Regions from separate parts of the Pseudomonas anguilliseptica genome, predicted to be linked through region 3. Evidence: predicted binding sites of a transcription regulator. Region 3 holds the regulator's gene; each other region holds the start of a gene.

Region 1 (7,529 bases), 3.5 Mb from region 3:
CACGCGTGGCAAGACGCCCATCCACTGCGTTTTCACGCAGGCGGCGCGGTCAACCAGCCCTACCTATCCGACGGCATGTGGTTTATGACCCAGTTCCGCCGCTGGGGCCTGCTGCGCGAAGACCCGGACTACCTGGTGATTGCCCGCCAGGTGCAACAACTCGACCTCTACCGCCAGGCCGCCGAGGCGCTCGGCATCGAGGTACCAAGCGACATGCGCAGCAGCCAGTTGCTCGACGGCCAGGTCTGGGATGGCAGCGACCCGGCCGGTTACGCACGCAGCTTTGCCCTGCACGCCCTGGCGGATGCATCTATCGGCGCCCAACAGGAGGGCCGCTGACATGCTGCGCATCCTGCTGATCAACGACACTGCCAAGAAAGTCGGCCGCCTGAAAACCGCCCTGACCGAGGCCGGCTTCGAAGTCATCGATGAATCCGGCCTGACCATCGACCTGCCGGAGCGGGTCGAGGCAGTTCGCCCTGACGTGATCCTGATCGACACTGAATCACCCAGCCGCGATGTGATGGAACAGGTGGTGCTGGTCAGCCGCGATCAGCCGCGACCGATTGTCATGTTCACCGACGAGCACGATCCCGGCGTAATGCGCCAGGCGATTCAGAGCGGCGTCAGCGCCTATATCGTCGAGGGCATTCATGCCCAGCGCCTGCAGCCGATTCTCGACGTGGCCATGGCGCGTTTCGAGAGCGACCAGGCGCTGCGCGCACAACTGCAGGCCCGCGATGCCCAGCTGGCTGAACGCAAACGCATCGAATTGGCCAAGGGCCTGTTGATGAAGATGAAAAGCTGCGACGAGGAACAGGCCTACACCCTGATGCGCCGCCAGGCCATGAGCCGTCAGCAGAAACTGGCGCAGGTGGCCGAACAGATCATCGCCATGCACGACATGCTCGGCGACTGAAACAAGCAGCGGCGCCCGACCTACGGGCGCCATAACTGTACCGGTCAACCTTGCACTGTTACCCCATCAGTACCGTAGCAACTTCAACTGTACGGCTCACTTCCTACAACTGTGTATCTGCGCTAGCAGGCCCTGACTGGCTAAGGTGAAGGCATCATCGCCCACCGCCGAGAGTGCCATGCCCACCTCCCATGAAGAACGCCAGCTACTGGCCGAAGCGGATCGCCGCGCCCTCGGCTATTACGATGGCATCGACAGCCGTCCGGTCTACCCCTCACCCACCGCCATAGCCGCACTACAGGCATTCGAGCAGCCACTGCCCGAACAGGGCCTGAATGATCTGGAAGTGCTACGCCAGCTGGATGAGATCGGCTCGCCCGCCACCGTGGCCAGCAACGGCCCGCGCTACTTTGGCTTCGTCATCGGCGCCGCCCTACCCGCAGCCGCCGCAGCGGAACGCATGGTGCTGGCCTGGGACCAGTGCGCTTCCTCCTTCGACAATGCGCCGGTCGCCGATGTGCTGGAGCGCACCGCCGGACGCTGGGTACTGGATGCTCTCGATCTGCCGCGTAGCAGCGCCGTCGGCTTCGGCACCAGCGCCACCGCCTGCACCCTGGCCAGCCTGTCGGCCGCGCGCCGCGCACTGCTGGCGCGCAAAGGCTGGGACTTCGATGGCGATGGCCTGATTGGTGCGCCGGAAGTGCGCGTAGTAGTTTCCGCCACCTGCCACATCACGGTGAAGAAGGCCCTTCGCATCCTCGGTTTCGGCATAAACCGGCTGATTGTCGCCCCCACCGGCGCCCAAGGCCGCATCGACCCGGCGCAGCTGCCGGCTCTAGATGACCTGAGCATCCTCTGCCTGCAAGCCGGCGAGGTGAACACCGGCGAATTCGACCCGTTCGCCGAGCTGATCCCCAGAGCCAAGGCCGTCGGAGCCTGGGTGCATGTCGACGGCGCCTTCGGCCTATGGGCCCGCGCCTCCTCTTCTGCGCATCTGGCCACTGGCGTGGAGCTGGCCGACAGCTGGACCTGCGACGGCCACAAGTGGCTAAACACCCCCTACGACGGCGCCATGACCATCTGCCGTGATGCCGATGCCCTGGCCACGGCGATGAACAGCGACGCCGCCTATGCCAGCGCGAGCAAAGACGCGCAGAAGAACCTGACCCTGGAGTTCTCCCGCCGCGCCCGCGGCGTGGCGATCTGGGCGGCACTGGCCAGCCTCGGCCGCGATGGCCTGCGCGAACTGATCGACCGGCATATTCGCCAGGCCGGTCGGCTGGCCGAGCGCCTGCGCGATGGCGGTTACCCCGTACTCAACCGTGTAGTACTCAATCAGGTACTGGTGCGCGGCGATAACGACGCACAGACCGTGGCCATTCGCGAAGCGGCGCAGGCCAGCGGCGAAGTCTGGTTCGGCCCGACAATTTGGCAGGGCCGCCCGGCCTTTCGCCTGAGCGTCTCGTCGTGGCGCACCATGGATGCCGATATCGAACTGCTGGCCGATTTGCTGCTGCGCCTGAAACGACAGATTCCGACCTGAAACCAGCGTTGCTATGGGGCTCGACAAAGCTCTGCAGCAGCGCTTATCTTCGCCGCCTGGCCAGCGCACTGGCCAACGTCGCTCGGACGGTTCCGGGCGCTTACGTATCCGAGGAAAGCATGGCTGACCAAGCTTCGCGCCGCTTTGCGCGCATAGATCGACTCCCCCCCTACGTTTTCAACATCACTGCCGAATTGAAGATGGCCGCGCGTCGCCGTGGCGAAGACATCATCGACTTCAGCATGGGCAACCCGGATGGCCCTACGCCGCCGCATATCGTCGAAAAACTGGTGCAGGTCGCCCAGCGTGAAGACACCCACGGCTACTCCACTTCCCGCGGTATCCCGCGCCTGCGCCGCGCCATCTCGCGCTGGTACAAGGACCGCTACGAAGTCGAGATCGACCCGGAAAGCGAAGCCATCGTCACTATCGGTTCCAAGGAAGGTCTGGCGCACTTGATGCTGGCCACCCTGGATCATGGCGACACGGTACTGGTACCCAACCCCAGCTACCCGATTCATATCTACGGCGCGGTAATCGCTGGCGCACAGGTGCGTTCGGTACCGCTGATTCCCGGCGTGGACTTCTTCGCCGAGCTGGAACGGGCGATTCGCGAGTCGATCCCCAAGCCGAAGATGATGATCCTCGGCTTCCCCTCCAACCCCACTGCACAGTGCGTGGAGCTGGACTTCTTCGAGCGCGTGGTGGCTCTGGCCAAACAATATGACGTGCTGGTGATCCACGACCTGGCCTACGCCGATATCGTCTACGACGGCTGGAAAGCCCCGTCGATCATGCAGGTGCCGGGCGCCAAAGACATTGCCGTGGAGTTCTTCACCCTGTCCAAAAGCTACAACATGGCCGGCTGGCGCATCGGCTTCATGGTCGGTAACAAGGAGCTGGTCAGCGCCCTGGCGCGGATCAAGAGTTACCACGACTACGGCACCTTCACCCCGCTGCAGGTGGCGGCGATTGCCGCGCTGGAAGGTGATCAGCAATGTGTGCGCGATATCGCCGAGCAATACCGCCAGCGCCGCAATCTGCTGGTCAAAGGCCTGCACGAGCTGGGCTGGATGGTCGAAAATCCGAAAGCCTCGATGTATGTCTGGGCAAAAATTCCCGAGCAGTACGCGCAGCTCGGCTCGCTGGAGTTCGCCAAGAAGCTGCTGCTGGAGGCCAAGGTCTGCGTCTCGCCAGGTATCGGCTTTGACGACTACGGTGATGACCATGTGCGCTTTGCCCTGATCGAAAACCAGGACCGCACCCGTCAGGCGATTCGCGGGATAAAAACGATGTTCCGCGCAGACGGTCTGTTACCCGCCAAGAAGGCCAAGGCCGACGAGTAGCAAAAAGAGGGCACCTTAGGGTGCCCTCTTTCGTTTCAGCCGGAGTAATCCAGCACCGTCCAAACCTTGCTTAGACCACTGCTGATGACGCAGCCACTCTGCCCGAGTTGATTGTTGCTGTGCAGCGACATCAGGTTGGTCATGCCATCCGCCGCATCCGAGCGTTCGCTCAGCCACTGCACGCGGCCGCAGTTGGCCGTTTCAATCACATAACTGGCCGCCACGGCAGAATTCTCGCTCGGCTGCCTGATCACATCCACCACCGTGCCCTGCTCTTCCACGCGCTTTCCGTCGGATACCAGCACGGCCCAAGCCAGGCCGTTCTCAATCACCAGGTAGGTGCCATTGGCCCTGGGTTGCTCAAGCTGCGGCTGCGCACAGCCAGCCAAAAGACCCAACAGCACAATTGTCATCAGCATCTGTTGCATTGTTAGTGACTCCTCTGCAGTGCCTGTAGCCATTGGCTTTGCGGGCAGATGGCGCGAGTGATCGAGTAGGTGCCGGTTAAGGCCTTGGGCTTACTATTATCGAATACTGTTTATTTGTACAGTATTTTTCGATTACCCTTGGCTATGCCATCCAGCCAACCATACCGCCCGGCAGATCGGGCCCATACAAGGCATTAACAGGAGTACCCAGATGCTCGACGTACTGCAGCTGAAACACAGCGTAAACCGCATGCCTTTGGAAAAAGTCCGGGCCACAGTCAATGAATTGCAGCTTGAAGGCATCGTTACCGAGGGTAAAACGCCGTTTTCCCGAGTGCACTTCAACACCTGCTTTGCCGAGATCGAAGCCTTGCTGCAGCGCGCCGGCTATCACCGCCAGCTGGATGTAGTCGGTTATCAGGGCCTGGCCTATGCCATGTTCGACCCCTCGCGCTGGGAGGCGGTGGAGGTGCTGCGCTGGCTCAAGGAATTTGTCGAGGAAGCTCAGGGTAAATCGCTGTCCCGCTAAGCTAGCGGTACGCGATCAACACCTGGGCGCCCCCGGCACCAAGGCGAAGCAAAAGCGCTTGGCAGCAGTTAGCCATGCACAGCATTGGCTCGCAGAATCTGCGGCAGAGCGATATGGGCCAACTTCAGGAAGACATCGCCATGAAATTTGAACTTAAAGTTATTACTAGATACAGTAAGTAACTAACTGATTTATATAGATATATAAGCCTATTTATAAATCATTACTTACCGTCACAACACCATCCCAAACGCGCCGTAGCAGTCGCCAGCTAAAGCTGGCAAGCCCTTTGCTTATTCACCCTCAGGCACTAGCCAACACCCGTCTTCAGATCGCCAACGGCGGTGATCAGGACGAATTGACAAAGACGTCAAAGACACCCCGCCATTACTGGCGGCGATGTCTGCGACGTCTTTTTTCGTTTCTGGGACTTGAGGAAGCACTATGCGCAACTCCATTGCTCGCCGTTCACTACTGAAGAAAACGTTAACTGGCCTAGGCTGTGCCGCGGCCATGATGCTGTCACCGCTAAGCCTGCAAATGGCCCTCGCCGCTGAAGCGGAGAAAGACGAGCTGAAGTTTGGCTTTATCAAACTGACCGATATGGCGCCGTTGGCCATCGCCTACGAGAAAGGTTTCTTCGAAGATGAAGGTCTGTACGTCACCCTAGAAGCCCAGGCCAACTGGAAAGTGCTGCTGGATCGGGTGATCGACGGCGAACTGGACGGCGCACACATGCTCTCCGGCCAACCGATCGGCGCCACCATCGGTTTCGGCACCAAGGCCGACGTGGTCACCGCGTTTACCATGGACCTCAACGGCAACGCCATCACCGTCTCCAATGCAGTCTGGGAGGAGATGAAGAAGCACGTGCCGATGGAAGGCGGCAAACCTGTGCACCCGATCAAGGCCGACGCCCTGAAGCCGGTGATCGAGAAGTTCAACGCCGGCGGCAAGTCCTTCAACCTGGGCATGGTGTTTCCGGTGTCCACGCATAACTACGAACTGCGCTACTGGCTCGCTGCCGGCGGCATCCACCCGGGCTATTACGCCCCGCACAAAGGCGACACCAGCGGCCAGATCGACGCCAAGGCTCTGCTTTCGGTAACCCCGCCGCCGCAGATGCCCGCCACCTTGGAAGCCGGCACCATCCACGGCTACAGCGTTGGCGAGCCGTGGAACCAGGCGGCCGTGTTCAAGGGCATTGGCGTGCCGGTAGTCGCCGACTACTCCATCCGCAAGAACATGTCGGAGAAAGTCTTCGGCGTATCCAAGAGCTGGGCCGACGCCAACCCGGAAACGCACAAGCGCGTGGTCAAGGCGCTGATTCGCGCCGGCCAGTGGTTGGACGCAGACAACAACGCCAACCGCCAGGAAGCCGTGGAGATCCTTTCCCGTCCTGAGTACGTCGGCGCCGACGCCAAAGTGATCGCCAACTCGATGACCGGCACCTTCGAGTTCGAGAAGGGTGACAAGCGCGAGGTGCCAGACTTCAACGTGTTTTTCCGCTACCACGCCACCTATCCCTACTACTCCGATGCCGTGTGGTACCTGACACAGATGCGCCGCTGGGGCCAGATCGCCGAAGCCAAGCCGGACAGCTGGTACCTGGAGATGGCCAAGAAGGTCTATCTGCCAGATATCTATCGTGAAGCCGCTGCCGAACTGGTGGCAGAAGGCAAGTTCAGCGCCAGCGATTTCCCGCCGGCCGATGACGATGGCTTTCGTGCAGCGCTGACCGACACCATCGACGATGTGCCTTACGACGGTCGCAAGCCTAATGCCTACCTCGAGCAGTTCGAGATCGGTCTGAAGGGCGACACGCAGATCTAACCAGGTACTCCCGGGGCCGGTACGCCGGCTCCCTCCTAACAAAGAGGATAGGACGATGAGCAATCCGAGCGTCGCCACCCCGATTACCGAAACACTGAAAACAGCTCGCAGTAGTGCGCTCTTCAAGCGTTGGACACCGGCCCTGGTATTACCCATGCTGGGCATCATCGGCTTCCTGCTGTGCTGGCAATTGCTGGCTAACAATATTCAGACCAGCCTTGGCCAATTCCCCGGCCCAGTGCAGGTCTCCGAACAGTTTTCCGGCCTGGTAAGCGCCCATTTCAAGGAGCGTGAAAAAGCTCAAACCTTCTATGAGCGCCAGGATGCGCGTAACGCCACCCTGCTGGCGAAAAAACCCGACGCCGAGATAAAAGTGCGCCCCTATACCGGCAAGCCAACCTTTATCCAGCAGATCTTCACCAGCCTCTACACCGTGATGGCCGGCTTTGTCATCGCCTCGCTGATCGCCATTCCACTGGGCATCGTTTGCGGCCTGAGCAAGAGCATCTACACCGTCATCAACCCGCTGATCCAGGTGTTTAAACCGGTATCCCCACTGGCCTGGCTGCCGCTGGTGACCATGCTGGTCAGCGCGCTGTATGTCAGCGACGACCCACTATTCGCCAAATCTTTCCTGACCTCGGCTATCACTGTGGCGCTGTGCTGCCTGTGGCCGACGGTGATCAACACCACGGTGGGCGTGGCCAGCATCGAACAGGATCTGAACAACGTCAGTAAGGTGCTGAGCCTGTCGCCACTGTCGCATGTAAGACGCATCGTCCTGCCCGCCGCAGTGCCGATGATTTTTACCGGCCTGCGCATGTCGCTCGGCACCGGCTGGATGGTACTGATCGCAGCCGAGATGCTGGCGCAGAACCCGGGCCTGGGTAAGTTCATCTGGGATGAATTCCAGAACGGCAGCTCCAACTCC
Region 2 (7,529 bases), 1.1 Mb from region 3:
TAACGCCCATGTCGGTGTCACGGCTGTTCAGACCAACGATCTGACCGTTGTAGATCTCTTGACCGTGCTCAACGAACAGCTTGCCACGCGCCTGCAGAGTTTCCAGGGAGTAGGTCAGTGCCTTGCCGGTTTCAACCGAAACCAGTACGCCGTTCTGACGGCCAGACATTTGACCGGACTTCATGGTGTCGTAACGATCGAAGATCGAGGTCAGGATGCCAGCACCGTTGGTCAGGGTCAGGAACTGGTTACGGAAACCGATCAGACCGCGAGCAGGGATGCTGTATTCCAGACGTACACGGCCCTTGCCATCCGGCACCATGTTGGTCAGGTCGCCTTTACGCAGGCCCATCTCTTCCATGACCTTGCCCTGGGATTCTTCCGGGGTGTCGATGGTGACGTTTTCGAACGGTTCGTGCTTCACGCCGTCTACCTGACGGATGATCACTTCTGGACGACCAACACCCATTTCGAAGCCTTCGCGACGCATGGTTTCGATCAGTACCGAGAGGTGCAGCTCACCACGGCCGGAGACCTTGAACTTGTCAGCCGAGTCGCCTTCTTCAACGCGCAGAGCAACGTTGTACAGCAGCTCTTTGTCCAGACGCTCTTTGATGTTACGGCTGGTGACGAACTTGCCTTCTTTACCGCAGAACGGCGAATCGTTGACCTGGAAGGTCATGGATACGGTTGGCTCGTCGACGGTCAGCGGCTTCATCGCTTCAACATTGTTGATGTCGCACAGGGTGTCGGAGATGAACAGCTGGTCCATACCGCTGACGCAGACGATGTCGCCGGCAGTGGCTTCTTCAACGTCGATACGGTGCAGACCGTGGTGACCCATCAGCTTGAGGATACGACCGTTGCGGCGCTTGCCGTCGGCGTCGATGGCAACCACTGGGGTGTTTGGCTTGACCTTGCCGCGAGCAATACGGCCAACACCGATAATGCCGAGGAAGCTGTTGTAGTCCAGTGCCGAGATTTGCATCTGGAACGGGCCGTCGATATCAACCTTAGGCGACGGTACGTTGTCGACGATGGACTGATACAGCGGGGTCATGTCTTCAGCCATGGCGGTGTGCTCCAGACCGGCAATGCCGTTCAGGGCCGAGGCGTAGACAACTTTGAAGTCCAGCTGCTCTTCGGTGGCGCCGAGGTTGTCGAACAGGTCGAAGATCTGGTCCAGAACCCAGTCCGGACGTGCGCCTGGACGGTCAACCTTGTTGATGACCACGATTGGACGCAGGCCGGCTTCGAAAGCCTTCTTGGTCACGAAACGGGTCTGTGGCATCGGGCCGTCTTGGGCATCAACCAGCAGCAGCACGGAGTCAACCATCGACATTACGCGCTCAACTTCACCGCCGAAGTCGGCGTGGCCGGGGGTGTCGACGATGTTGATGTGGTAGCCGTTCCAGTTGATCGCGGTGTTCTTCGCGAGAATGGTAATGCCGCGCTCTTTTTCCTGGTCGTTGCTGTCCATCACGCGCTCGTCGTTGAGCTCGCCGCGCTCGAGAGTGCCAGACTGACGCAGAAGTTTGTCTACCAGGGTGGTCTTACCATGGTCAACGTGGGCAATGATGGCGATGTTGCGTAGATTTTCGATCACGTGTGTATCTCGATCAGAGGATTCGGTGTGCCGCTTAGTCTAGGCGGCGAGTATTAACTAATTGCGATTTCTGCCAGGCGGCGTGCGTGTTAATCACGCCGCCTGTAGGTCGGGAGGGCGATGGCGGATACTGCCACCATTCAACCCGGGCATCTTATGTCGGACGATAAACGCGCACATTGGCATGCCCCTCACTCAGCAAGTGGTGGGCGTGCAAACGACTCATCACACCTTTATCGCAATACAACAGGTACTGGCGCGCCTCATCCAGCTCCTTGAACTTGCTGTTCAAGGCATAGAACGGCAGCACCATGACCTCGACGCCAGGCAGGGCGAGCGGCTCGTCCTCGGCGGCATCGGGGTGGCGAATATCGATGACCACATGGCTAGCCAGGGCTTCGCTGACTTCCTCGACCTGCACGTCCTTGCCCAGCTCATCGATCACTTTGTCGATCGGCAGCAAGGTCGCACGTTCCAGGGCGCGCTCGAGAATGGCCATGTCGAACTGGCTTTCCTCGTGCTCAATGCGCAGCTTCTTCGCCTTGGTGGTCGGATTGACCGAAATCACCCCGCAATACTCCGGCATATGCTTGGCGAACTCGGCGGTGCCGATGCGCGTAGCAGTGTCGATGATGTCTTGCTTATGGCTGGCGAGCAGGGGACGCAGCACCAGCATATCGGTGGCCGAGTCGATCACCGCGAGGTTCGGCAGGGTCTGACTCGATACCTGAGAAATCGCCTCACCAGTAACCAGCGCATCAATCTGCAGGCGCTCGGCCATACGCGTAGATGCGCGCAGCATCATGCGCTTGAGGATGACGCCCATCTGGCTGTTGTCGACCTTGCCGAGAATCTCGCCCAGCACTTCCTCGAACGGCACGCTGATAAACAGCACGCGCTGCGAGCTGCCGAACTTCTGCCAGAGGTAATGCGCCACTTCCATCACGCCCAGTTCGTGGGCGCGGCCGCCAAGATTAAAGAAGCAGAAGTGGGTGATCAGGCCGCGGCGCATCATCTGATAAGCGGCGACGGTGGAGTCAAAACCACCACTCATCAACACCAGGGTCTGCTCCAGCGAGCCGAGCGGATAACCGCCCAAGCCTTCGTGCTGATGGTGAATAACGAATAAGCGCTGGTCGCGGATTTCCATACGCACGACAACGTCCGGATCTTTCAGCGAGATGCCGGCGGCGCCGCACTGCTGGCGCAACTGGCTGCCGACATAGCGCTCGACATCCATGGAGCTGAACGCGTGCTTGCCGGCGCGCTTGCAGCGCACGGCGAAGATTTTGCCCGGCATCTGATCGGCGAAGTGCAGCTTGCACTTTTCCAGCACATCGTCGAAGTCACCCAGCGGGTATTCATCAACTTGCAGGAAATGGGTGATGCCTGGCGTGCAGCTCAGGCGCTCAATCATCGCCTGCAGGGTTTTCGGCTCACTGATCTGGGTTTCGACTTCCAGGTTGTCCCACACACCACTGACTTGCAGCTGTGGATCAAACTCACGCAAAACCGAACGAATGTTCTTCGCCAGCTGCCGGATAAAGTGCTTACGCACCGGCCGACTTTTAATGGTGATTTCCGGGAAGACTTTAACGATCAGTTTCATGAAAACAGGGGGTGCCGAGGCCGCGAAAAAACAGGGGCGCGGATTATAGCGGAAACTGCTCACGCTTTGATCAAAAATCCTCACCCGACCAAAACAAGCACCATTTAAGTGCACGCATTAAATTTGGCGACCCATAACAGTGCAAATATTTATCAGGCAGCGCCGCGCAGCCCCCGCCAAACCTGAGTTTCAGGCCCCACACCCATTCCTGTGCACTGGCATGCAATTTGCTCCCTTGTGAGGCAGGATGCCCTTGCGGAGTATGCCGCAGCCGTACCGAACTGATTGAGGGCTCATGATTCGAGCCTTATCCACCTGGAGGACAGCATGTCGAAGTCGATTCAACTGATTAAAGAACACGACGTGAAGTGGGTTGACCTGCGCTTCACCGACACCAAGGGCAAACAGCACCACGTGACCATGCCGGCACGCGACGCCCTGGACGACGAATTTTTCGAGCACGGCAAAATGTTCGACGGCTCCTCCATCCACGGCTGGAAAGGCATCGAAGCCTCCGACATGATCCTGATGCCGGTTGACGAAACCGCTGTACTGGATCCGTTCACCGAAGAGCCGACCCTGATCCTGGTCTGCGACATCGTCGAGCCGAGCACCATGCAGGGCTACGACCGCGACCCGCGCTCGATCGCCAAGCGCGCCGAAGAGTTCCTGAAAACCACCGGCATCGGCGACACCGTATTCGTCGGCCCGGAGCCTGAGTTCTTTATCTTCGACGAAGTGAAGTTCAAGTCCGATATCTCTGGCTCCATGTTCAAGATCTTCTCCGAACAGGGCTCCTGGAACACCGACGCCGACATCGAAGGCGGCAACAAGGGTCACCGCCCAGCTGTCAAAGGCGGCTACTTCCCGGTTCCGCCGTGCGACCATGACCACGAAATCCGTACTGCCATGTGTAATGCCATGGAAGAAATGGGCCTGGTCATCGAAGTTCACCACCACGAAGTGGCGACCGCCGGTCAGAACGAAATCGGCGTGAAGTTCAACACCCTGGTGGCCAAGGCTGACGAAGTTCAGACCCTGAAGTACTGCGTACACAACGTGGCCGATGCCTATGGCAAGACCGCGACCTTTATGCCGAAGCCACTGTACGGCGACAACGGTTCGGGTATGCACGTACACATGTCCATCTCCAAAGATGGCAAGAACACCTTCTCCGGCGAAGGCTATGCCGGCCTGTCCGATACTGCCCTGTATTTCATCGGCGGCATCATCAAGCACGGTAAAGCACTGAACGGCTTCACCAACCCGTCGACCAACTCCTACAAGCGCCTGGTCCCAGGCTTCGAAGCTCCAGTAATGCTGGCTTACTCGGCGCGTAACCGTTCGGCTTCGATCCGTATCCCTTACGTTTCCAGCCCGAAAGCTCGCCGCATCGAAGCACGCTTCCCGGATCCAGCTGCCAACCCATACCTGGCCTTCGCTGCTCTGCTGATGGCCGGTATCGACGGTATCCAGAACAAGATCCACCCTGGCGATGCTGCTGACAAGAACCTGTACGACCTGCCACCAGAAGAAGGCAAGCTGATCCCGCAAGTGTGCGGCAGCCTGAAAGAAGCCCTGGAAGAGCTGGATAAAGGTCGTGCGTTCCTGACCAAAGGCGGCGTGTTCTCCGACGACTTCATCGACGCTTACCTTGAGCTGAAGTCGGAAGAAGAAATCAAAGTACGCACCTTCGTACACCCGCTGGAATACGACCTGTACTACAGCGTCTAATCCCGCACGCAACACAAGAGGCCACCTTCGGGTGGCCTTTTTGCGTCTGGCGCCTGGCACAAGCCACCTTTCACCCCGCAGTTTTCTGCGCTGGTACACGCCCGGCCATCAACACGCTTGCCAGAGCGCTTCACCAGTGCAAGTCTTAGGGCACATTACTAGGGAGAGTCAGGCATGCGCCCTCTACTTATCTGCCTGCTGCTGGGCCTGGCGTTGCCGGCCAGTGCGCAGATCTACAAATACACCGACGCCAATGGCAACACGGTATTCACCGACCAGCCACCGGAAGGCCAGGCGACACAGAATGTCGAGCTGCCGAAAACCAATAGCGTGTCGATGCCAGTACCCAGCCTGCCCGCAGCAACTACCCCCGAACCCGTCGACAACACCGCGCCTTACAGCACCCTGCAGCTGACCGGCATCCCCGACGATGAGGCCATGCGTGCCAACAACGGCACCTTCAGCGTTGGCGTGGATATCCAGCCGCGCCTGGCCACCAACCATCGCCTGCGCCTGCTGCTCGACGGCAAGCCACACGGCCAGCCAAGCAACGTACCGCGCCTGCAGATAAGCAATGCCGATCGTGGCGAACACAGCCTGGCTGTGGAAGTGCTCAGCGGCGAGCGAGCGATCCAGCAGAGCGCCACGGCCACCTTTACCGTACAGCGGGTCAACACCAGCAGCCCGGCCCTGCGTCCGCCCCCACCAAAACCCAAGCCAGCCCCCTGACTATGCGCAATCTGCTGTTGTGCGGCCTGATGCTGCTCGCTCTACCTGCCGTTGCGCAGGTCTACACCTATATAGATGCCGAAGGGAATCGCGTCTTCACCGATAAGCCCCGCTCGGGCGATGCCGAACGCGTCGAGCTGGCGCCCAGCAACTCGATGCCGACCATCCAGACGCAAACGGCGCCCCTAATTGAAGCGCCACCCGAACCAAGCCAGCGCTACAGCCTGCTGCGGATTCTGGTACCACAGCCCGATGCGACCATCCGCGACAGCGCCGGCAACCTGATTGTCAGCGTCAACAGCGAACCGAAACTTTTCCCCCAACACAACTATCGCCTGCTGCTGGATGGTGTACAGGTGGGCGAAGTAGGTACTAGCCCAGTGTTCCCGCTGGAAAATATCGACCGCGGCACCCATCAGCTGGCGGTAGAAATCATCGACCAGCAGGGACGCATCATCGAGCGTACGCCCACTCAACCGTTCCACATGCTGCGCATATCCCTGGCACAGAAGCGCAAGGTCAATCCCTGCAAGAAAGCCGATTACGGCGTGCGCCCGGAGTGTCCACTGAAGGACAAGCCGCCGGAAAAGAAAGACATTCCTTTCGTTCCATTTATCTAAACCGGCATTGCGCACCAAAGCAGTGCGCATATTGCCCGGCATTTCTATACTCTCCCTGTTTTGGGTCGCCACGCACGACCCGGCTGCGCTGAAAAGCAGCTAATTCCCGGCATCCCACGGCCAAACACGCTTCTTTTCGGGGCTTTGGTTTGCTTCTTGCATTTTCCAGCTGCATTGCTGGAACCCAAGGGTCTGCTGACATCCCATATGATCATCAACGACGCACTGCACCGCCTGCTGCTGGACAACCTGACCACTGCCACGCTGCTGCTCAACGACGACCTGCGTCTTGAGTACATGAACCCGGCAGCGGAGATGCTCCTGGCCGTCAGCGGCCAGCGCAGCCACGGGCAATTCATCAGCGAGCTGTTTACCGAATCCAGTGAGGCGCTGAGCGCCCTGCGCCAGGCCGTTCAACAGGCCCACCCGTTCAACAAACGCGAAGCGGTGGTGACGTCGGTCAGCGGCCAGACTCTGACTGTCGACTACGCGGTGACGCCGGTGCTCAGCCGTGGCGAAACCCTGTTGCTACTAGAAGTGCATCCGCGTGACCGCCTGCTGCGCATCACCAAGGAAGAGGCGCAGCTGTCCAAGCAGGAAACCACCAAACTGCTGGTGCGCGGCCTGGCCCATGAGATCAAAAACCCGTTGGGTGGCATTCGCGGTGCGGCGCAATTGCTGGCGCGCGAGCTGCCCGAAGAAAGCCTCAAGGACTACACCAATGTGATCATCGAGGAGGCCGACCGGTTAAGAAACCTGGTCGACCGTATACTCGGTTCGAACAAGCTGCCATCCCTGGCACTGACCAACGTGCATGAAGTGCTCGAACGTGTCGGCAGTCTGGTGGAAGCGGAAAGCCAGGGCAGCATCATTTTGGTGCGCGATTACGACCCAAGCATTCCGGATGTGCTGATCGACCGCGAACAGATGATCCAGGCGGTGCTGAATATCGTGCGCAATGCCATGCAGGCGCTGTCCGGGCAAAGCGATCTGCGCCTGGGACGTATCACCCTGCGCACCCGCACTCTGCGCCAATTCACCATTGGTCACTGCCGCCATCGCCTGGTGACCAAGATCGAGATTATCGACAACGGCCCCGGCATTCCGCCCGAGCTGCAGGAAACCATCTTCTACCCCATGGTCAGCGGGCGTGCCGACGGCACCGGCCTGGGCCTGGCTATTACCCAGAACATCATCAGTCAGCACCAAGGTCTGATCGAGTGCGAGAGCC
Region 3 (7,529 bases):
TGTTCGCCAACATGCCCACGGGATTACCCGCGCTCGCGGTGGCGAAGGCGCAGCCCGTGAGTTCTGCGAACTGATCATGCACGCCCAAGGCACCCTTGAAGCCGCTCAAGCCGCTTACCTATAGGCCCACCATGCCCCGCAAGTTATTCAATATTGTTCTGTTCGCCTTTGTAGCACTACTGGTGGCGGCGCTCGGCTACTGGAACCTCAACCCGGATGGCTTTAACGAGCAATCCCGCAGCACTGGGGCTGATAACGCCATCGACTTTTACGCCACCAACACCTACACCGTGCAATACCAGGCCGACGGCAAGCTGCACTACGAACTGACCGCCGACAAGGTCGAGCACGGCAAGGCCAGCGACATCACCCTGATGACCAGCCCGAATATGAACCTGTTCCGCGGCACTGAGCTGCCCTGGAAAATCCGCAGTGAGCGCGGTGAAGTGTCGCCAGGGGGGGCTGAGGTCGAGTTGATCGACAAGGTGCGCGTCGAGCGTACCGACGCCAAAGGCCGCCCGACCATCCTCACCACCAGCCGCCTGACCGTATTCCCCGAGAAGGAATATGCGCAGACCCAGCAAGCCGTTAGAATCGACGCGGCCAATGGGGTGACCACGGCAAAAGGAATGAAAGCGTACATGAATGACGGCAGGATGCTCCTGCTGTCCAACGTAAGAGGTCAGCATGAGGCTCGTTAACACCCTCCCCCTACTACTCAGCCTCAGCGCCGCACTCGGAAGTGTCAGCGCCTGGGCTCTGCCATCCGACCGCGAACAGCCAATCCGTATCCAGGCTGACAGCGCGGAGCTGGATGACAAGCAAGGCGTTGCTGTCTATCGCGGTGACGTAGTTATCACCCAGGGCACCATGAAGGTCACCGGCGACACCGTGACCATCACCCAGAATGCCCAGGGCGATGTCGAGGTATTTACCTCCGTCGGCAAGCCGGCCTACTACGAGCAACTGCCGTCAGCCGACAAGCAGATCGTCAAGGCCTACGGCCTGACCATCCAGTACTTTATGGCCAACGAGCGCGTGGTACTGATTGATCAGGCCAAGGTGATTCAGGAAGGCAACACCTTCGAAGGCGAGAAAATCGCCTATGACACCCAGCGCCAGATCGTCAACGCCGGCCGCGCCACAGGCACCAATGTCACTGCGCCACGTCCGCGCATCGACATGGTGATCCAGCCGAAGAACAAACCAGCCGACCAGCAGGCGCAGTAATAATGGCCACATTGAAAGCCCAGCACTTGGCCAAGAGCTACAAAGGCCGTCAGGTCGTGCGCGACGTCAGCTTGAGCATCGACAGCGGACAGATCGCCGGCCTACTTGGCCCCAACGGGGCCGGTAAGACCACCTGCTTCTACATGATCGTTGGCCTGGTTCAGGCCGACCAGGGCCGCGTGCTGATCGACGATCTCGACGTCAGTCATCAGCCCATGCATGGCCGCGCTCGCGCCGGTATTGGCTACCTGCCGCAGGAAGCCTCGATATTCCGCAAACTAAGCGTGGCCGACAACATCATGGCCATCCTGGAAACCCGCAAGGACCTAGATGGCGCTGCACGCCGCAAGGAACTTGAGGGGCTGCTGCAGGAATTCCATATCAGCCATATCCGCGACAACCTTGGCATGAGCCTGTCTGGTGGTGAGCGCCGCCGCGTGGAAATTGCCCGCGCTTTGGCGACCAACCCCAAGTTCATCCTGCTCGACGAACCCTTCGCCGGTGTCGACCCGATTTCCGTGGGCGATATCAAGCAGATCATCCATCACCTCAAGGCCAAGGGCATCGGTGTATTGATCACCGATCACAACGTGCGCGAGACCCTGGATATCTGCGAAACCGCCTATATCGTCAGCGATGGTCAACTGATTGCAGAGGGTGATGCCGAGACTATTCTGGCCAACCAGACAGTCAAAGAAGTTTACCTGGGGCATGAGTTCCGGCTGTAACCACAGCTTTTCTCAAGCCGGCTGCAGCCAAGGCTAGGCAAAACCCTTAAAGTCAGGCATATAATTTGCTTCCTAGTGGCGCTTTTTTGAAAACGCCCTGTAGTGGATTGCGCACAGACGCCGGTAAATAAGGTCTGCAATGAAACCATCGCTAGTCCTGAGAATGGGCCAGCAGCTGACGATGACGCCGCAGCTGCAACAGGCCATCCGCCTGCTCCAACTGTCGACCCTGGATCTGCAGCAAGAGATCCAGGAGGCCTTGGAGTCCAACCCGATGCTCGAACGCCAGGAAGATGGCGATGATTTCGACAATTCGGACCCTATGGCCGATGGTGCAGAAAGCGCCAGCCCCAGCGAACAGCCCGAAGCGCCCTATCAGGAAACCAACTACCAGGAAGCCACGCAGACCGTGGACAACCTGGAAGAAGGTGATTGGGGCGAACGTATTCCTAATGAGCTGCCCGTCGATACCGCCTGGGAAGACATCTACCAAACCAGCGCCAGCAGCCTGCCCAGCAGCACCAATGACGACGACGAGTGGGATTTCACCACACGCACCTCCAGCGGCGAGAGCCTGCAAAGCCACCTGCTATGGCAGCTCAACCTGGCGCCTATGTCCGACAAGGATCGCCTGATTGCGGCCACCCTGATCGACTGCATCAATGACCAGGGCTACCTGGAGGAAAGCCTGGAAGAAGTCGTCGAAGCCTTCGATCCGGAACTGGATATTGAGCTCGACGAAGTCGAAGCCGTGCTGCACCGCATCCAGCAGTTCGAGCCTACCGGCATCGCCGCGCGCAACCTGGGCGAGTGCCTGCTCCTGCAACTGCGCCAGCTGCCGGCGAAAACCCCATGGCTGAGCGAAGCCCAGCGTCTGGCCAGCGACTACCTTGATCTTCTCGGCAGCCGCGACTACAGCCAGCTGATGCGCCGCATGAAGCTCAAGGAAGATGAGCTGCGCCAGGTTATCGACCTGATTCAAAGCCTCAACCCGCGCCCTGGCTCGCAAATCGAATCCAGTGAGCCGGAATACGTGGTGCCCGATGTAATCGTGCGCAAACACAACGAACGCTGGCTGGTGGAGCTCAACCAGGAAGCTATGCCACGCCTGCGGGTCAACGCGCAGTACGCCGGTTTTGTGAAGCGCGCCGACTCCAGCGCCGACAACACTTTTATGCGTAACCAGCTGCAAGAAGCGCGCTGGTTTATCAAAAGCCTGCAAAGTCGTAACGAAACTCTGATGAAGGTTGCCACGCAGATCGTCGAACATCAGCGTGGTTTCCTCGACTACGGCGATGAGGCGATGAAACCCCTGGTGCTGCACGATATTGCTGAAGCTGTGGGCATGCACGAGTCGACTATTTCGCGGGTGACCACACAGAAATTTATGCACACCCCGCGCGGTATTTACGAGCTGAAATATTTCTTTTCCAGCCACGTCAGCACCTCCGAAGGCGGCGAATGCTCGTCCACGGCGATCCGCGCCATCATCAAAAAACTGGTCGCCGCGGAAAATGCGAAAAAGCCGTTGAGTGACAGCAAGATCGCTGGTTTACTGGAGGCACAGGGCATTCAAGTAGCCCGCCGCACGGTCGCCAAGTACCGTGAATCCCTCGGAATAGCGCCTTCCAGTGAGCGCAAACGATTGATCTAAGGCGGCACGAAGAAGGAAGACAGATCGCACTGCACAGAACACTCCCGGCCACGCCTTTTCGCAAAAGCAGCCATACTGCCAACAAGCAATTAGCGGCCGTGCCAGGCTCGTTCTGTCAGAGTCTTCCACGCCAAAGTGTTCCGGCGGCAGGCCTCTCGCCTGCCTCTTACACACGGCAACAAGGAGAAAGCGGTATGCAAGTCAACATCAGTGGACACCAGCTGGATGTGACCGACGCCCTGCGCGACTACATCGCCGAAAAACTCGGCCGATTGGAGCGCCACTTCGACAAGATTACCAACGTGCAAGTCACCATGGAGGTCGAGAAGCTCAAACAGAAAATCGAAGCGACCCTGCACATTGCCGGCGGCGAAGTCGTCGCCAATGCCGAACATGAAGACATGTACGCAGCCATCGATCTACTGACTGATAAACTCGACCGACAACTCATCAAACACAAGGAAAAACAGCTCGACCGTCAACAGGGCGCTATGGCCCGCTGACATCGTCTATCTCCTATGATCCGACTTGAAACCATCCTGCCCCCCGGCCGTTCCCTGGTGAACGTGCCGGGCGGCAGCAAAAAACGTGTCCTCGAACAGATTGCCAACCTGGTGGCGCGCGAGCTGCCTGACCTGGATGGCCAAGACATCTTCGAAAGCCTGATTGCCCGGGAAAAACTAGGCTCGACCGGTTTCGGTAATGGCATTGCCATTCCGCACTGTCGCCTGCCCGGTTGCACCGCGCCGATCAGTGCCTTGCTGCGCCTGGACTCCGCCGTAGACTTCGACGCCATCGACGGCGCGCCTGTGGACCTGCTGTTTGTCCTGCTGGTGCCCGAAGCGGCCACCGATGCTCACCTAGAGCTGCTTCGGCAGATCGCCAGCATGCTAGACCGCAGCGATGTGCGCGCCAGCCTGCGCCAAGCCGAAAGCAGCGAAGCCCTGTACCAGGTGGTCGTGGACGTACAAAGCCAACTCAACCGAGCCTGAGCATGCGCCTGATCATCGTTAGCGGTCGCTCCGGCTCCGGGAAGAGCACCGCCCTCGATGTACTTGAGGACAACGGTTTCTACTGCATCGACAACCTACCGGCCGGCCTGCTACCTGAACTGGCCGAGCGTGCTCTGCTGCACACAGAGCTACTGCACCCACAGGTCGCAGTGTCGATTGATGCACGCAACCTGCCGAGCCATCTCAAGCGCTTTCCCGAGCTGCTTGACGAAGTTCGCGCACGGCATATCAAGTGTGATGTGATCTACCTGGATGCTGACGAAGAAACCCTGCTCAAGCGTTTCTCGGAAACCCGCCGACGTCACCCACTGACCAACGAGAGCCGCTCGCTGGCGGAAGCCATCGCCGATGAAAGCCTGCTGCTCGGGCCGATAATCGATCTGGCCGACCTAAAAATCGACACCACCCACCTCAATCTGTATCAGCTGCGCGACAGCCTCAAGTTGCGCCTGCTCAATCAACCTGAGCCCGGCACTGCGTTTCTGATTGAGTCCTTTGGCTTTAAACGCGGCATGCCGGTGGATGCTGATCTGGTATTCGATGTGCGCTGCCTGCCCAATCCCTATTGGAAGCCGGGCTTGCGCGATTTCTCTGGGCTCGACCAGCCGATAGTCGACTACCTCTCGGCCCAGGCCGATGTCGAGGACATGTACCAGGACATCCTCGCCTACCTGACCAAATGGCTACCACGCTTTGCTGCCAGCAACCGCGCCTACGTTACGGTGGCGATTGGCTGCACCGGCGGCCATCACCGCTCGGTGTACCTGGCCAACCGCTTGGGCGAAACCCTCAAACCCATCCTGAAAAACGTTCAGACTCGCCACCGCGACCTCAGTTAAGGAATTGCCGCGATGCCCGCCTGCGAAATCACCATTATCAACAAGCTTGGCCTGCACGCCCGCGCAGCGGCCAAGTTTGTCGGCGTCGCCGGGCGTTTTCCCTGCCAGGTCAAGGTCGGCCGCACCCCTGAGAGCCTGGTCGACGGCAAAAGCATCATGGCGGTGATGATGCTCGCTGCAGGCAAAGGCACCGCCGTGTACCTGCACACCGAAGGTGAGCAAGACGACGAGGCACTGCAAGCCCTGAGCGAGCTGATCAACAACTACTTCGACGAAGGCGAATAGCTGATCGAGAGACAATAAAAAGGGGCTGAACGCCTACGCGACAGCCCCTTTTTCATACACGCGGAATCAACTGCCAGCCACCGTCATCCGCTCGATCAGCACTGAACCGGTGCGGATATTGCTGCGCAGCTCCAGATCATTACCGACTGCAACAATCTGCTTGAACATGTCACGCAAGTTGCCAGCGATGGTGACTTCCTGCACCGGGAACTGGATTTCGCCGTTCTCCACCCAGTAACCACCGGCGCCGCGCGAATAGTCACCGGTGACCATATTCAGCCCCTGGCCCATCAGTTCGGTCACCAGCAAGCCACGCCCCATACGCTTGAGCAGCGCCTTCTGGTCTTCATCGCCATGGCTGACAAACAGGTTATGCACGCCGCCGGAGTTGGCGGTGCTGGGCATACCCAGCTTGCGCCCGGAATAGGTGCCGAGCACATAGGACAACAGTTCACCGCGCTCGACAAATGATTTGGCGTAAGTCGCCAGACCGTCACCATCGAAGGCTGCACTGCCAAGCGCACGAGGAATATGCGGGCGCTCATCGATCTTCAGCCACTCGGGGAACAGCTGTTGGCCGAGGGAACCTTCAAGAAAGGATGATTTACGGTATAAATTGCCGCCGGAAATCGCCGCCAGGAAACTACCAAACAAACCTGTCGCCAACTCGGCGGAGAACAGTACTGGCACTTCACAGGTCGGCACCGGACGCGCGCCCAAACGACTTACCGCACGCTCGGCAGCGCGGCGGCCAATGCTGCCGGCATCGGCCAGCAACTCGCCCTGGAGATTAACGTCGTACCAGTAATCGCGCTGCATCTGTCCGCCATCCTCGGCGATCATCACGCAGCTCAGGCTGTGCCGCGTGCTGGCATAGCCGCTGACAAAGCCATGGCTATTGCCGTAGACCCGGCAACCCTGGTGGGTATTCAGCGTGGTGCCATCGGCGTTCTTGATCCGCTGATCGACCGCAAAGGCCGCTGCCTCGCAGCTCAAGGCCTGCTCGATGGCCTGCTCCGGCGTGATCGACCAGGCGTGATACAGATCCAGCTGCGGCAGCTCACGGGCCATCAGCGCAGCATCGGCCAGGCCAGCGCACTCATCTTCGGAGGCATGCTTGGCAATCGCCAGGGCCGCCGCGACGGTTTCGCGAATCGCTGCCTCGCCACTCGCCGAGGTGCTGGCCGAGCCCTTGCGCTGACCGACATACAGGGTGATGCCAAAACCCTGATCGCGGTTGAACTCGACCGTTTCCACTTCACCCTGGCGCACCGTGGTGGACAAGCCCTGTTCCACCGAGACGGCCACCTCGCAGGCACTCGCGCCCTGTTTTTTGGCCTCGGCAATAATCTGCTCCACCTGCGCCTGCAAATGCGGCACAGCCTGGGGGCCGACGATGTCTACTGCACTCATAAGAACTCCTGAACGATAAGCGGCAAACGCGGCCACACAGGCCAGACGCTTACAGCTGGAAACTTGCTGCTATCATGTTGGCGTTTTCCACTGGACCGCCACCATGTCTGAATACCTTGACGACTTCTCCGGCGAGAAGAGCAAAACCCAGGTCAAGCGCGAGTTACATGCGCTACAGGATCTGGGGCAACGCCTGACCACCCTGAAACCCGACCTGCTAAACAAGCTGCCGCTGACCGACGAGCTGCGCCGCGCGCTGGCCGAAGCGCCCAAACACACCGCCAACTCCGCGAAGAAGCGCCATGTGCAGTTTATCGGCCGCTTGATGCGCGACCAGGATATCCCCGCCATCCTGACCCTGCTTGAC

What was found. Region 3 encodes sigma-54, which starts transcription at its own class of promoters, with help from an activator protein. Its sites were predicted from a motif close to ANTGGCATNNANNTTGCTNT; they were not measured.
Region 1: BLW24_RS21440 (CmpA/NrtA family ABC transporter substrate-binding protein) is a predicted target of sigma-54. The motif match lies at 5,042-5,061, and genes of this name have one in related genera.
Region 2: glnA (glutamate--ammonia ligase) is a predicted target of sigma-54. The motif match lies at 3,430-3,449, and genes of this name have one in related genera.

What each region holds. Positions count from the first base shown of each region.
Region 1 covers NZ_FNSC01000001.1:4,374,489-4,382,017, forward strand. The annotation lists gene BLW24_RS21410 (CmpA/NrtA family ABC transporter substrate-binding protein) at 1-339, shown strand, start outside; gene BLW24_RS21415 (ANTAR domain-containing response regulator) at 341-919, shown strand; gene BLW24_RS21420 (pyridoxal phosphate-dependent decarboxylase family protein) at 1,098-2,462, shown strand; gene alaC (alanine transaminase) at 2,582-3,808, shown strand; gene BLW24_RS21430 (hypothetical protein) at 3,844-4,236, opposite strand; gene BLW24_RS21435 (transcriptional regulator) at 4,448-4,765, shown strand; gene BLW24_RS21440 (CmpA/NrtA family ABC transporter substrate-binding protein) at 5,279-6,598, shown strand; gene BLW24_RS21445 (ABC transporter permease) at 6,654-7,529, shown strand, end outside.
Region 2 covers NZ_FNSC01000001.1:1,922,273-1,929,801, reverse strand. The annotation lists gene typA (translational GTPase TypA) at 1-1,606, opposite strand, end outside; gene thiI (tRNA uracil 4-sulfurtransferase ThiI) at 1,761-3,215, opposite strand; gene glnA (glutamate--ammonia ligase) at 3,543-4,949, shown strand; gene BLW24_RS09310 (DUF4124 domain-containing protein) at 5,124-5,678, shown strand; gene BLW24_RS09305 (DUF4124 domain-containing protein) at 5,681-6,298, shown strand; gene glnL (nitrogen regulation protein NR(II)) at 6,506-7,529, shown strand, end outside.
Region 3 covers NZ_FNSC01000001.1:868,539-876,067, forward strand. The annotation lists gene BLW24_RS04160 (KdsC family phosphatase) at 1-124, shown strand, start outside; gene lptC (LPS export ABC transporter periplasmic protein LptC) at 132-701, shown strand; gene lptA (lipopolysaccharide transport periplasmic protein LptA) at 688-1,230, shown strand; gene lptB (LPS export ABC transporter ATP-binding protein) at 1,233-1,958, shown strand; gene BLW24_RS04180 (RNA polymerase factor sigma-54) at 2,098-3,612, shown strand; gene hpf (ribosome hibernation-promoting factor, HPF/YfiA family) at 3,807-4,115, shown strand; gene ptsN (PTS IIA-like nitrogen regulatory protein PtsN) at 4,131-4,604, shown strand; gene rapZ (RNase adapter RapZ) at 4,607-5,464, shown strand; gene BLW24_RS04200 (HPr family phosphocarrier protein) at 5,477-5,749, shown strand; gene pmbA (metalloprotease PmbA) at 5,816-7,162, opposite strand; gene yjgA (ribosome biogenesis factor YjgA) at 7,266-7,529, shown strand, end outside.